Tunturibacter gelidoferens: one gene and its partner. The protein of the gene in region 2 interacts with the protein of the main gene of each other region in a pairwise test. Links are inferred from orthologs where the notes say so. Each region holds a gene or a part of one and is shown on either strand. Other genes may lie near its edges.

The links. The genes of interacting proteins can lie anywhere in the genome.
Region 1: the proteins of ligA (region 2) and leuS interact in binary tests that used the Escherichia coli proteins (3 or more experiments, as listed by UniProt). The link is inferred for Tunturibacter gelidoferens from one-to-one orthologs.

What each region holds. Positions count from the first base shown.
Region 1 is NZ_CP132938.1:5,431,184-5,435,927, reverse strand. Bases 481-3,626 are described here. They hold leuS (leucine--tRNA ligase), read left to right. Parts: upstream 481-832; coding sequence 833-3,421; downstream 3,422-3,626. Other genes in these bases: RBB81_RS23360 (hypothetical protein), read left to right, coding at 3,421-3,626; RBB81_RS23370 (acyltransferase family protein), read right to left, coding at 481-682. Outside these bases: more of RBB81_RS23370, read right to left, coding at 1-480; more of RBB81_RS23360, read left to right, coding at 3,627-4,350; RBB81_RS23355 (hypothetical protein), read left to right, coding at 4,628-4,744.
Region 2 is NZ_CP132938.1:719,587-724,094, forward strand. The notes cover bases 540-3,449. They hold ligA (NAD-dependent DNA ligase LigA), read right to left. Parts: upstream 3,115-3,449; coding sequence 964-3,114; downstream 540-963. Other genes in these bases: RBB81_RS03420 (glucoamylase family protein), read left to right, coding at 540-825; RBB81_RS03430 (formate/nitrite transporter family protein), read left to right, coding at 3,188-3,449. In the rest of the region: more of RBB81_RS03420, read left to right, coding at 1-539; more of RBB81_RS03430, read left to right, coding at 3,450-4,093; RBB81_RS03435 (zinc-dependent alcohol dehydrogenase family protein), read left to right, coding at 4,175-4,508. UniProt on the Escherichia coli protein: DNA ligase that catalyzes the formation of phosphodiester linkages between 5'-phosphoryl and 3'-hydroxyl groups in double-stranded DNA using NAD as a coenzyme and as the energy source for the reaction.

The sequences.
Region 1 (4,744 bases), 4.7 Mb from region 2 along the record:
GGAGGTTGTCGGCGCAGGAGAAGGTGGGGGAGTAGGGGAGATAGAGGTTGTGAAGCCGGGGGCGCAGGGCTACGAGGATGATGCGGAGCGTGAGGATCGCTGCGCAGGCGACGAGGGAGAAGGTGATGAGTGTCTGGAGGCGCTTGATTCGATAGACGAGAAAGGGCCAGACGAGATAGAACTGCTCCTCGACCTGGAGAGACCAGAAGTGGTTGATGTTGAACGCGTGCAGATTGAGAGGGCCGACGGTCCAGAGGGCGAGGTTGGCGGTGTAGGTCAGATAGTAGATCGGCCAGCCTGACCAGATGAAGTGAAGAGGGCGAGTGAGAAGAAATAGCACGATGAGAACGCCGTAGTAGAGCGGGAAGATGCGCAGGGTGCGGCGGGCGTAGAAGGTCTTGAAGAAGTGAGGGAGGGCGCGTGTGTCGAGCAGAATGCCGGTGATGAGAAAGCCGGAGAGAACGAAGAAGAGGTTGACGCCGAGGTAGCAGGACTCGCGGATGCGGTTGAGGAGATCCAGAAGTCTTGAGCCGGTGTCGGGATTAGACGCGAAGAGGTGGAAGAAGAGAACCATGAGGATGGCGAGTCCTCGAATGCCGTCGAGTGCTGGAATGTGCTGAAAACCGCCGGGATTTTCGGGATCGCCGGAGGAAGCTTTCTGCGCGGGGGAGGCCGGAGGCATGTCTGGATTATCGGTTATTTGCGGAGATGCCACAAAGATAAATGTCGGAGGGCGTTAGTTGGCGGGAGGCCTGCGAGGGGTTTCGGCTGGACGGGCGAGGTTTTGAAGCAGAGCAACGTTGAAGCGGGCTGGACGGTACAATCAAGGAGTATGCCTGAGACACGAACGAGCGAAATCGGCGGGAAAACAGTGAATATTGATGAGAGTTCTTCTGCTGCGGAGGGGAATCAGCCGCAGCGGTACAGCCCGGCTGAGATCGAGCCGAAGTGGCAGGCCCGGTGGGATGCGGATCCGTCGCTGTATGCAGCCGAGGGGCACGATTCAGGGAAGCCAAAGTACTACTGCCTGGAGATGCTGCCGTACCCGAGCGGCGCGCTGCACATAGGGCATGTGCGGAACTATGCGATTGGGGATGCTCTGGCTCGGCATATGTGGATGCGCGGGTATAACGTGCTGCATCCGATGGGGTGGGATGCGTTTGGGCTGCCGGCGGAAAACGCGGCGTTGAAGAATGGAGTGCCGCCGCGGGAGTGGACGTTCGCGAATATTGCTGCGATGAAGAAGCAGTTCCAGCGCCTCGGGATGGGGTTCGACTGGTCGACTGAGGTGACGACTTGTTTGCCGGATTACTACAAGTGGAACCAGTGGTTCTTTTTGAAGATGTTCGAGAAGGGGCTCGCGTATCGGAAGAAGAGCAAGGTGAACTGGTGTCCGGATTGCCAGACGGTGCTGGCGAATGAGCAGGTGATTGGCGGGCGCTGCTGGAGGCATGAGGATACGGTCGTTGAGCTGCGGGATCTGACGCAGTGGTTTTTGCGGATTACGAAGTATGCGGATGAGTTGCTGGACGGGCTCGACAAGCTGGAGGGCTGGCCGGAGAAGGTCCGGACGATGCAGCGTAACTGGATCGGACGGAGCGAGGGGGCGCATGTAGATTTCGCTGTGGCGGATGGCGATGCGAAGATCACGGTGTTTACGACGCGGGTGGATACGATCTTTGGTGCGACGTCGGTGCAGCTTGCGCCAGAGCATGCGGTCTCGAAGGCGTTTGCGCTGGAGGATGATGCACTGCGGGTGCAGATTGAGGAGTTGCTGGATCAGCAACAGAAGGCTCGTGAGACCGATGCGCTGGGTGCGATTGAGAAGCACGGTGTGTTTACTGGGCGCTTCGCGGTGAATCCGTTCAACGGCGAGCGGGTGCCGATCTGGGTGGCGAACTACATTCTGGCGGACTATGGAACGGGTGCGATTATGAGCGTGCCGGCGCATGATGAAAGGGACTTCGAGTTTGCGCAGAAGTACGGGTTGGCAGTGCGCCGGGTAATTGCTCCTGTGGTTGATACAAAAGGCGCCGCGGGCGCTGATACAAATGATCCGGCGTTGCCCTATACCGGTGAAGATGAGGCCGTGCTGATCGATTCGGGGCAGTGGACTGGAGAGAACTGCCTTGAAGCGCAGGAGAAGATGGCTGCGTTTGCGAAGACAAAGGGGTTTGGTACTCCTACGGTTACATATCGGTTGAAGGACTGGGGAGTCAGCCGGCAGAGGTACTGGGGAACGCCGATTCCGATGGTGTACTGCGACAAGTGCTCGCCGGACGAGCCGTTGCCTGTGGCTGAGAACGAGTTGCCGATTGTGTTGCCGGAGCAGGTGGATATTACACAGACGAATGGCTCGCCGCTCGGGCGGATTGCCGAGTTTGTGAATGCGAAGTGCCCGAAGTGCGGGGGGGTGGCACGAAGAGAGACGGATACGATGGACACGTTCGTGGACTCGAGCTGGTACTTCTATCGGTACACGGATGCGAAGAATTCGGCCGCGCCGTTTGATTCGGATAAGGCGAACTATTGGTTTCCGATCGATCAGTACATCGGCGGAGTGGAGCATGCGATTCTGCATCTGATCTACTCGCGGTTCTGGACGAAGGTGATGCGGGATCTTGGGTTGGTCAAGAACGATGAGCCTGCGGAGCGGCTGTTTACGCAGGGGATGGTGATCAAAGACGGCGCGAAGATGTCGAAGTCGAGGGGCAACGTTGTGAGCCCGGATTTGATGATCGAGCGATATGGCTCAGACGCGACGAGAATGTATGCGCTGTTTGCGGCTCCGCCGGATCGTGATTTGGAGTGGCAGGAAGAGGGGGTTGCGGGGATCTCGCGGTTTTTGGGGAAGGTGTATCGGCTGACGACGAAGTTCTCGAGTGTTGCTCGTACGAATGGAGCTGCGACGAGGCCAAAGGATCAGGCGTTGTTGCGTCGTCTGCATCAGACGATTGCGAAGGTTACGCAGGACTTTGATGGACGATGGCACTTCAATACTTCGATCTCTTCAATCATGATTCTGGTGAACGAGATTACTGCGAACGAAGCCGCGATGGATGCGGGAGAGATCTCTCCGGCTGCGGTGTCTGAGGTGTTGCGTGGTCTGATTTTGCTGCTGGCTCCGTTTGCGCCGTTTTTTGTGGCGGAGATGTGGGAGGAACTTGGCGGCGAGGGCGTGGTGTTTCGCACGCAGTGGCCGGTGGTGAATGAAGAGCTTGCGCGGGAGGATGAGATTGAGATTCCGGTGCAGGTGAATGGCAAGCTGGTGAGTGTTGTGAAGGTGCCGGCGGGTAGCGATGATGCTGTTGTGAAGGCTGCTGCTTTGGCTGATCCCAAGGTGATCGCGCGGATTGAAGGCAAGACCTTAGTGAAGGTGATCGTGGTGCCGGGTAAGCTTGTGAATCTTGTGGTGAAGTAGTGGAGCAAATTCCGCAGGATGGGGTGGTGGTTGCGGCTGGGACGGTTCGGGGGACGCAGTCGTTTGTGCATACTCTTTCGGAGTGCTGGCGGCGGCCTTCGCTGACGGCGCTGGAGGTGTTGTGGCGGTGGGCGTATGGGATTCCGGCGCTGCTGCTGCTGCGGTATGAGGGGTTGAAGATTTTGCAGGCTACGCCGTTGGACTATGCGGCGCTGAAGAGTATGACGGTGGTGGATCCGCTGGGGTCGGCGCAGACGCTGGCGAAGGCGCTAGCGCTGTTGGTGCCGCAGGTACTTGGTGTGGCGATGTGGCTGGCGCCGTTGCTGGTGGTGGCGTGGGTGGTGGTGTCGTCGGTAGGACGAACGCTGGTGCTGAGGCGGGCGGATAAGCGGCTGGAGCGCCGCGTGGGGACGCTGATTGTGCTGCAGGCTGTGCGGGTGGTGGCGCTGCTCGGGAGTTTTGCGGTGTGGTTCTGGTGCATGGAGCGTGTGGCGGAGTGGACCGTGACCGGGCCGATTGCGTCGGGTGGAGAGCCTAATCTGGTGGGGTATTTTTCGCTGGTCATTGTGGCGACGCTGGGGCTGTTTACGCTGTGGGCGGTGGTGAGTTGGGCGCTGTCCGTGGCTCCGTTAGTTGCGATGCTGCGTGGGTTAGGTGTGAGAGGGAGTCTGGCGGCGGCGTTTAGGCTGGGGGCGTTGAAATCGAAGCTGGTAGAGATCAACCTTGTGATGGGGATTGTGAAGATCGCGTTGATTGTGCTGGCGATGGTGTTCTCGGCGACTCCGCTGCCGTTTGAGAGCGTGACGACGCCGGAGTTTTTGTTTTGGTGGTGGGCTGGGGTTACGGTCCTTTATTTTCTTGGATCTGACTTCTTCCATGTGGCGCGGCAGGTGGCTTATTTGCAGCTTTGGCGAGCTTACGAAGATTGAAAGGCTGTCCGGCCGGACGGGCCTCCTGCGCGGAGGGCGGTCACTTCGTGACGCGTGTACCTTCTTGTGGTTAGGGAACGATGCTGGTCCTCCCGTTGGTCGGCACGATCCAACCTGCGACCAACGGGAGCACCTCGCGAAGCTTTCACAAGTCACGAAGTGACCGCTGCCCGCGTAGGGCGCCCGTCCGGCAGGACAGCTTCTAAGAAGATTTTCCTCTCGACGGCACGCAGATTCTGCATCATACGGGAATCGGCTTACAGAGGGGAGGTTGAGTATGTCATTTGGGATCTATGCGATTGGCTATTTGATTCTGATTGCAGGTGTGGCTTATCTGGCTCACTTGATGCACATTCCTCAGCACTACATCGTCGCGATTGCGGTGATCATGCTG
Region 2 (4,508 bases):
TTCTCCATGGGCTGGCGCCCCGAGACCGGCTTCATCTCCACTCGGTGGGACCACTACAGCGAACTGATGATGCTCTATCTCCTCGCCATCGGTTCGCCCACCAATCCCATCCCCCCAGACTCCTGGAGCGCCTTCACCCGGCCTCCCATGACCTTCGGCCCCTACTCCTACATCAGCGGACGCGACCCTCTCTTCATCCACCAGTTCTCCCACGCCTGGTTCGACTTCGCCGGCAAGCGCGACGCCTACGCCAACTACTTCTCGAACTCCATCACCGCCACTCGAGCCCACAAGTCTTTCTGCCTCGGCCTCAAACGCGGCTACACCGAAGACTACTGGGGCGTCTCCGCCTCCGACTGGGAGCACGGCTACTCCGCCTGGGGAGGCCCTCCCCTCATGGGTCCAGTTGACGGGTCCGTCGTCCCCAGCGCCGCCGCCGGTTCGCTCCCCTTCCTACCCCACGACTGCGTCCACGTCCTTCGCGCCTTGCGTGACAACTTCGGCAAAGACGCCTGGGGACGCTACGGCTTCTGTGACGCCTTCCACCCCGATCTCCACTGGTACGACCCCGACGTCCTCGGAATCGACCTCGGAATCAGCGTCCTCATGGCAGAAAATCTTCGAAGCGCCTTCGTATGGGACACCTTCATGCAGAACCCCGAGCCCATCGCCGCGATGAAGGCCTGCGGCTTCCACAGCGCTCGTCAAACCACCAATCCCTCCGAGCCAAAACCCACACCAATCCCGAGCCCCAGTCAACCCGTAGCTCCAAGCACCGTCCGCCCTCCGCACCTCGTCTCCCCGAAGCTCGTAGACCAGCCCTAGCCCTGCGCGATGCACCCTAGATCCCTTCCGACCAAAGGGAGGACCCATGCAGCCCGTCACGCCCAGACCGGTACACAAGTCACGAAGTGACCGCCCCACGCGGAGTGGGCCCGCCCGGCAGGACACGCTCCCTTGCAACTACCCCAGCAACTCCAGCAACCCCGCCTCATCCAGCACCTTCACCCCCAGCGAATTCGCCTTATCCAGCTTCGAGCCCGCCTCCTCCCCCGCAACCACGTAGCTCGTCTTCTTGCTCACACTCCCCGAAACCCGCCCTCCCGCAGACTCGATCTTCTCCTTCGCCGACTCCCGCGTAAGATTCGGCAGCGTCCCCGTCAGCACAAACGTCAACCCCTCCAGCGTCGAAGTCGTCACCCGCTTCTCCGCCGTCATCTCCAGCCCTAGCGCCGCAAGATCCTTCACCAACTCCTTGTTCTTCTCCACCGCGAAGAACTCCACGATCGCCTGTGCCACCTTCGGCCCCACCTCATTCACCGCCTCTAACGCCTCGCTCGCCTTCTCCGAATCCTGGGTCGCCGCCGTCATCAGCTCATCCATCGAACCGAAGTGCTCCGCCAGCAGTTGCGCCGTCCGCTCACCCACAAACCGGACTCCCAGCCCCAACAGCACGCGCGCCAGCCCCGCTTTCTTCGAACGCTTAATCTCTTCCAGCAGCGCATCCGCAGTCTTCTCGCCCACGCGCTCCAGCCCAAGCAAATCCTCGCGCTTCAGCCGGTACAAGTCGCCAATCGTATGAATCAGCGGCCTCCGCACCACGACCGGCGCCCCCTCCTCCGTCACTACTTGCGATTCGCCGCCCAGCTCCGCACTCTGGCCAAGCAGCTGCGCCACCATCGCGTCGCCCAACCCTTCAATGTTCATCACTCCACGCGCCGACCAGTGCAGCAACTCTTCACGCACTCGTGCCGGACAAGAGTTGTTCACACACCGCCAATCCACCTCGCCCTCAATCCGTTGCAGTTCGCTCGCACAAACCGGGCAGTTCTTCGGAGACACAATCTCCTTCGTCCCTCGCGGATGCGCCTTATCCTCCACCACCTCCACAATCTTCGGAATCACGTCGCCACCACGCTCCACCTGCACAAAATCCCCAATGCGAACGCCAAGCCGCGCAATCTCATCCGCATTATGCAACGTAGCCCGCGACACCGTCGTCCCCCCAATCAACACGGGCGCAAGCGCCGCCACCGGAGTCACCTTCCCTGTACGCCCCACCTGAAACAACACATCCTCCAACTTCGTAATCCCAGCCCGCGCCGCAAACTTGTATGCAATCGCCCACCGCGGAGCCTTCCCGGTAAACCCCAGCCTCCGCTGCTGCGCCGTAGCATCCACCTTGATCACAACACCATCAATCTCATACCCCAGCGAATCACGCAGCGGCTCCGCATCCGCAATAAACTTCACCACCTCGTCGATGCTCTTCAAAGCCCTGACATACTTGTTCACGCGAAAACCCGAAGTCTTCAAGGCATCGAGCGCGGTCGACTGCTGCGGCAACAAAAACTCCCCATCCCGCAACAAAAAGTAGGCATAAAAATCCAGCCGCCTCTGCGCCACAATATTCGGCTCCAGCGTACGAATCGTCCCCGCCGCTGCATTCCGCGGATTCGCTGCCGGAGCCTGTCCCGCCGCCTCCCTCTCTTCATTCAGCTTCAAAAATGACGCCTGCGGCAACACCACCTCACCGCGAACCTCAAAGCTCTGCGGCAAACCCGCCGCTTTCAACTTCGCAGCCGAGATACTCAGCGGCACAGACCGAATCGTCCTCACATTGCTCGTCACATCCTCGCCAATCGACCCATCCCCACGCGTCAGCCCCCGCACCAGATGCGCCGAGCCATCTTTCGCGCCATGCGCCTCGCCTTTGCCAGATCCAGCCCCATACTGAAGCGCCAGCGACAAACCATCCAGCTTCAGCTCGCATACATACCGCACGGCCTCCGTACTCGGCAGAGCATCACGCACCCGCTGATCCCACGCCCGCAGCTCCTCTTCGTTGTACGCATTGTCCAGCGACAGCATCGGCCGCGAGTGCGGCATCTTCGTGAATCCCTCTTTCGGTTTCCCACCCACACGCTGCGAAGGCGAGTCCGCCGTCACCAGCTCCGGATGCTTCTCCTCGAGCCGCTTCAGCCGGTTCATCAGCGCGTCATACTGCGCATCCGTCAGCTCCGGCGCGTCTTCAACGTAATACAAATATTCATGGTGGCGAAGCTGATCGCGCAGCTCCTGTATCGCCTGATCGGGTGTAAGCTCTGAAGCCATAGCCAGAATTATAGAGAGCCGCGCTCTACACTCTCGCACCTCACTTCAACCTGTTCCTGCATCTCACTCTTATATGCCCTACCGCCTTCGCCGCTACCCACCGCCGCCTCCGGCCAACCAGGACGCGCAGAAAAATCTCGAGCGCCCCAGCGCCCAGGACATCTACGAGCAGGTCGCCAACAACGCCCGCCAGGAGCTCGGCCGATCCAGCGTCTCCCTCGCCATCTCCGGTCTCGCCGGCGGCATCTTCATGGGCCTCTCCGCTCTTGGCAACGCCATCGCCATCGCGCTCCTCACCACCCCCGGCACCGTCCCCTCCCACACCATCTTCTTCGTCGGCAAGATGTTCTACCCCCTCGGCTTCATCGTCGTCATCCTTGGCCGCTCCCAGCTCTTCACTGAAAACACCCTCTACCCCGTAGCCCTCGTCCTCGCCGAAAAGAAGCACTTCTGGAAGACCCTTCGCCTCTGGGCCACCGTCCTTCCCGCCAACGTCCTCGGCGCTCTCACCTTCGCCGCCCTCGCCGCCCTCACCAACGCCGTCAACCCAAGCGTAGTGCAAGCCCTCGCAGGCCTTGGCCTCGAAGCCATCCACAACCCCGCCGCCACCATCTTCTGGAGCGGCGTCATGGGCGGCTGGATCATCGCCACCGTCGCCTGGCTCGTCTCCGGATCACACTCCATCACCGGCTCCGTCATGATCATCTGGATGTTGACCTTCGTCGTCGGCCTCGGCAACTTCGCCCACTGCATCGCCACCAGCGGCGAAATCCTCACCGCCGTCCTCATCGGCAAAGCCGCATGGACCAGCTATCTCACCTGGCTCCTCTTTGCCGTAGCCGGCAACATCTGCGGCGGCGTTGGCATGGTCACCCTCCTCGAATACGGTCAGGTCATCTACGGTGGCGACGCCGACGCCGAAGCCATCGCCCCCCATCAGAAGGAAGAGTCAAAGACCGAAGAGTCTGCAAGAGCCTAAGCCCTTCCCTCCGAAATTCGCGCCCTTTCGCCGGCGCAATCATCCAAAACGTACGCGTAAGACCGCAGGAGCGTACTCAACATGCCCGACACAGTAAAGATGGTCCGCTTTCACAAAATCGGCGGCCCCGAAGTCCTCCAGTTCGACGACCTCCCCCTCCCCGAACCAGGCAAGGGCGAGGTTCGCCTCCGCGTCAGAGCCATCGGCCTCAACCGCGCCGAGAGCATGTTCTTCCACGACCGCTACCTGGAAACGCCCGTTCTCCCGTCCACAAACGGCTACGAAGCCTCCGGCATCGTCGAAGCTGTCGGTCCCGGCGTGGACACCAGTTGGATAGGCAAAAAGGCCAGTACCACCCCAGCCTTCTCTCTCAACCACTACGGCGTCTACGGAGAGGTCGCCATCGTCCCCATCC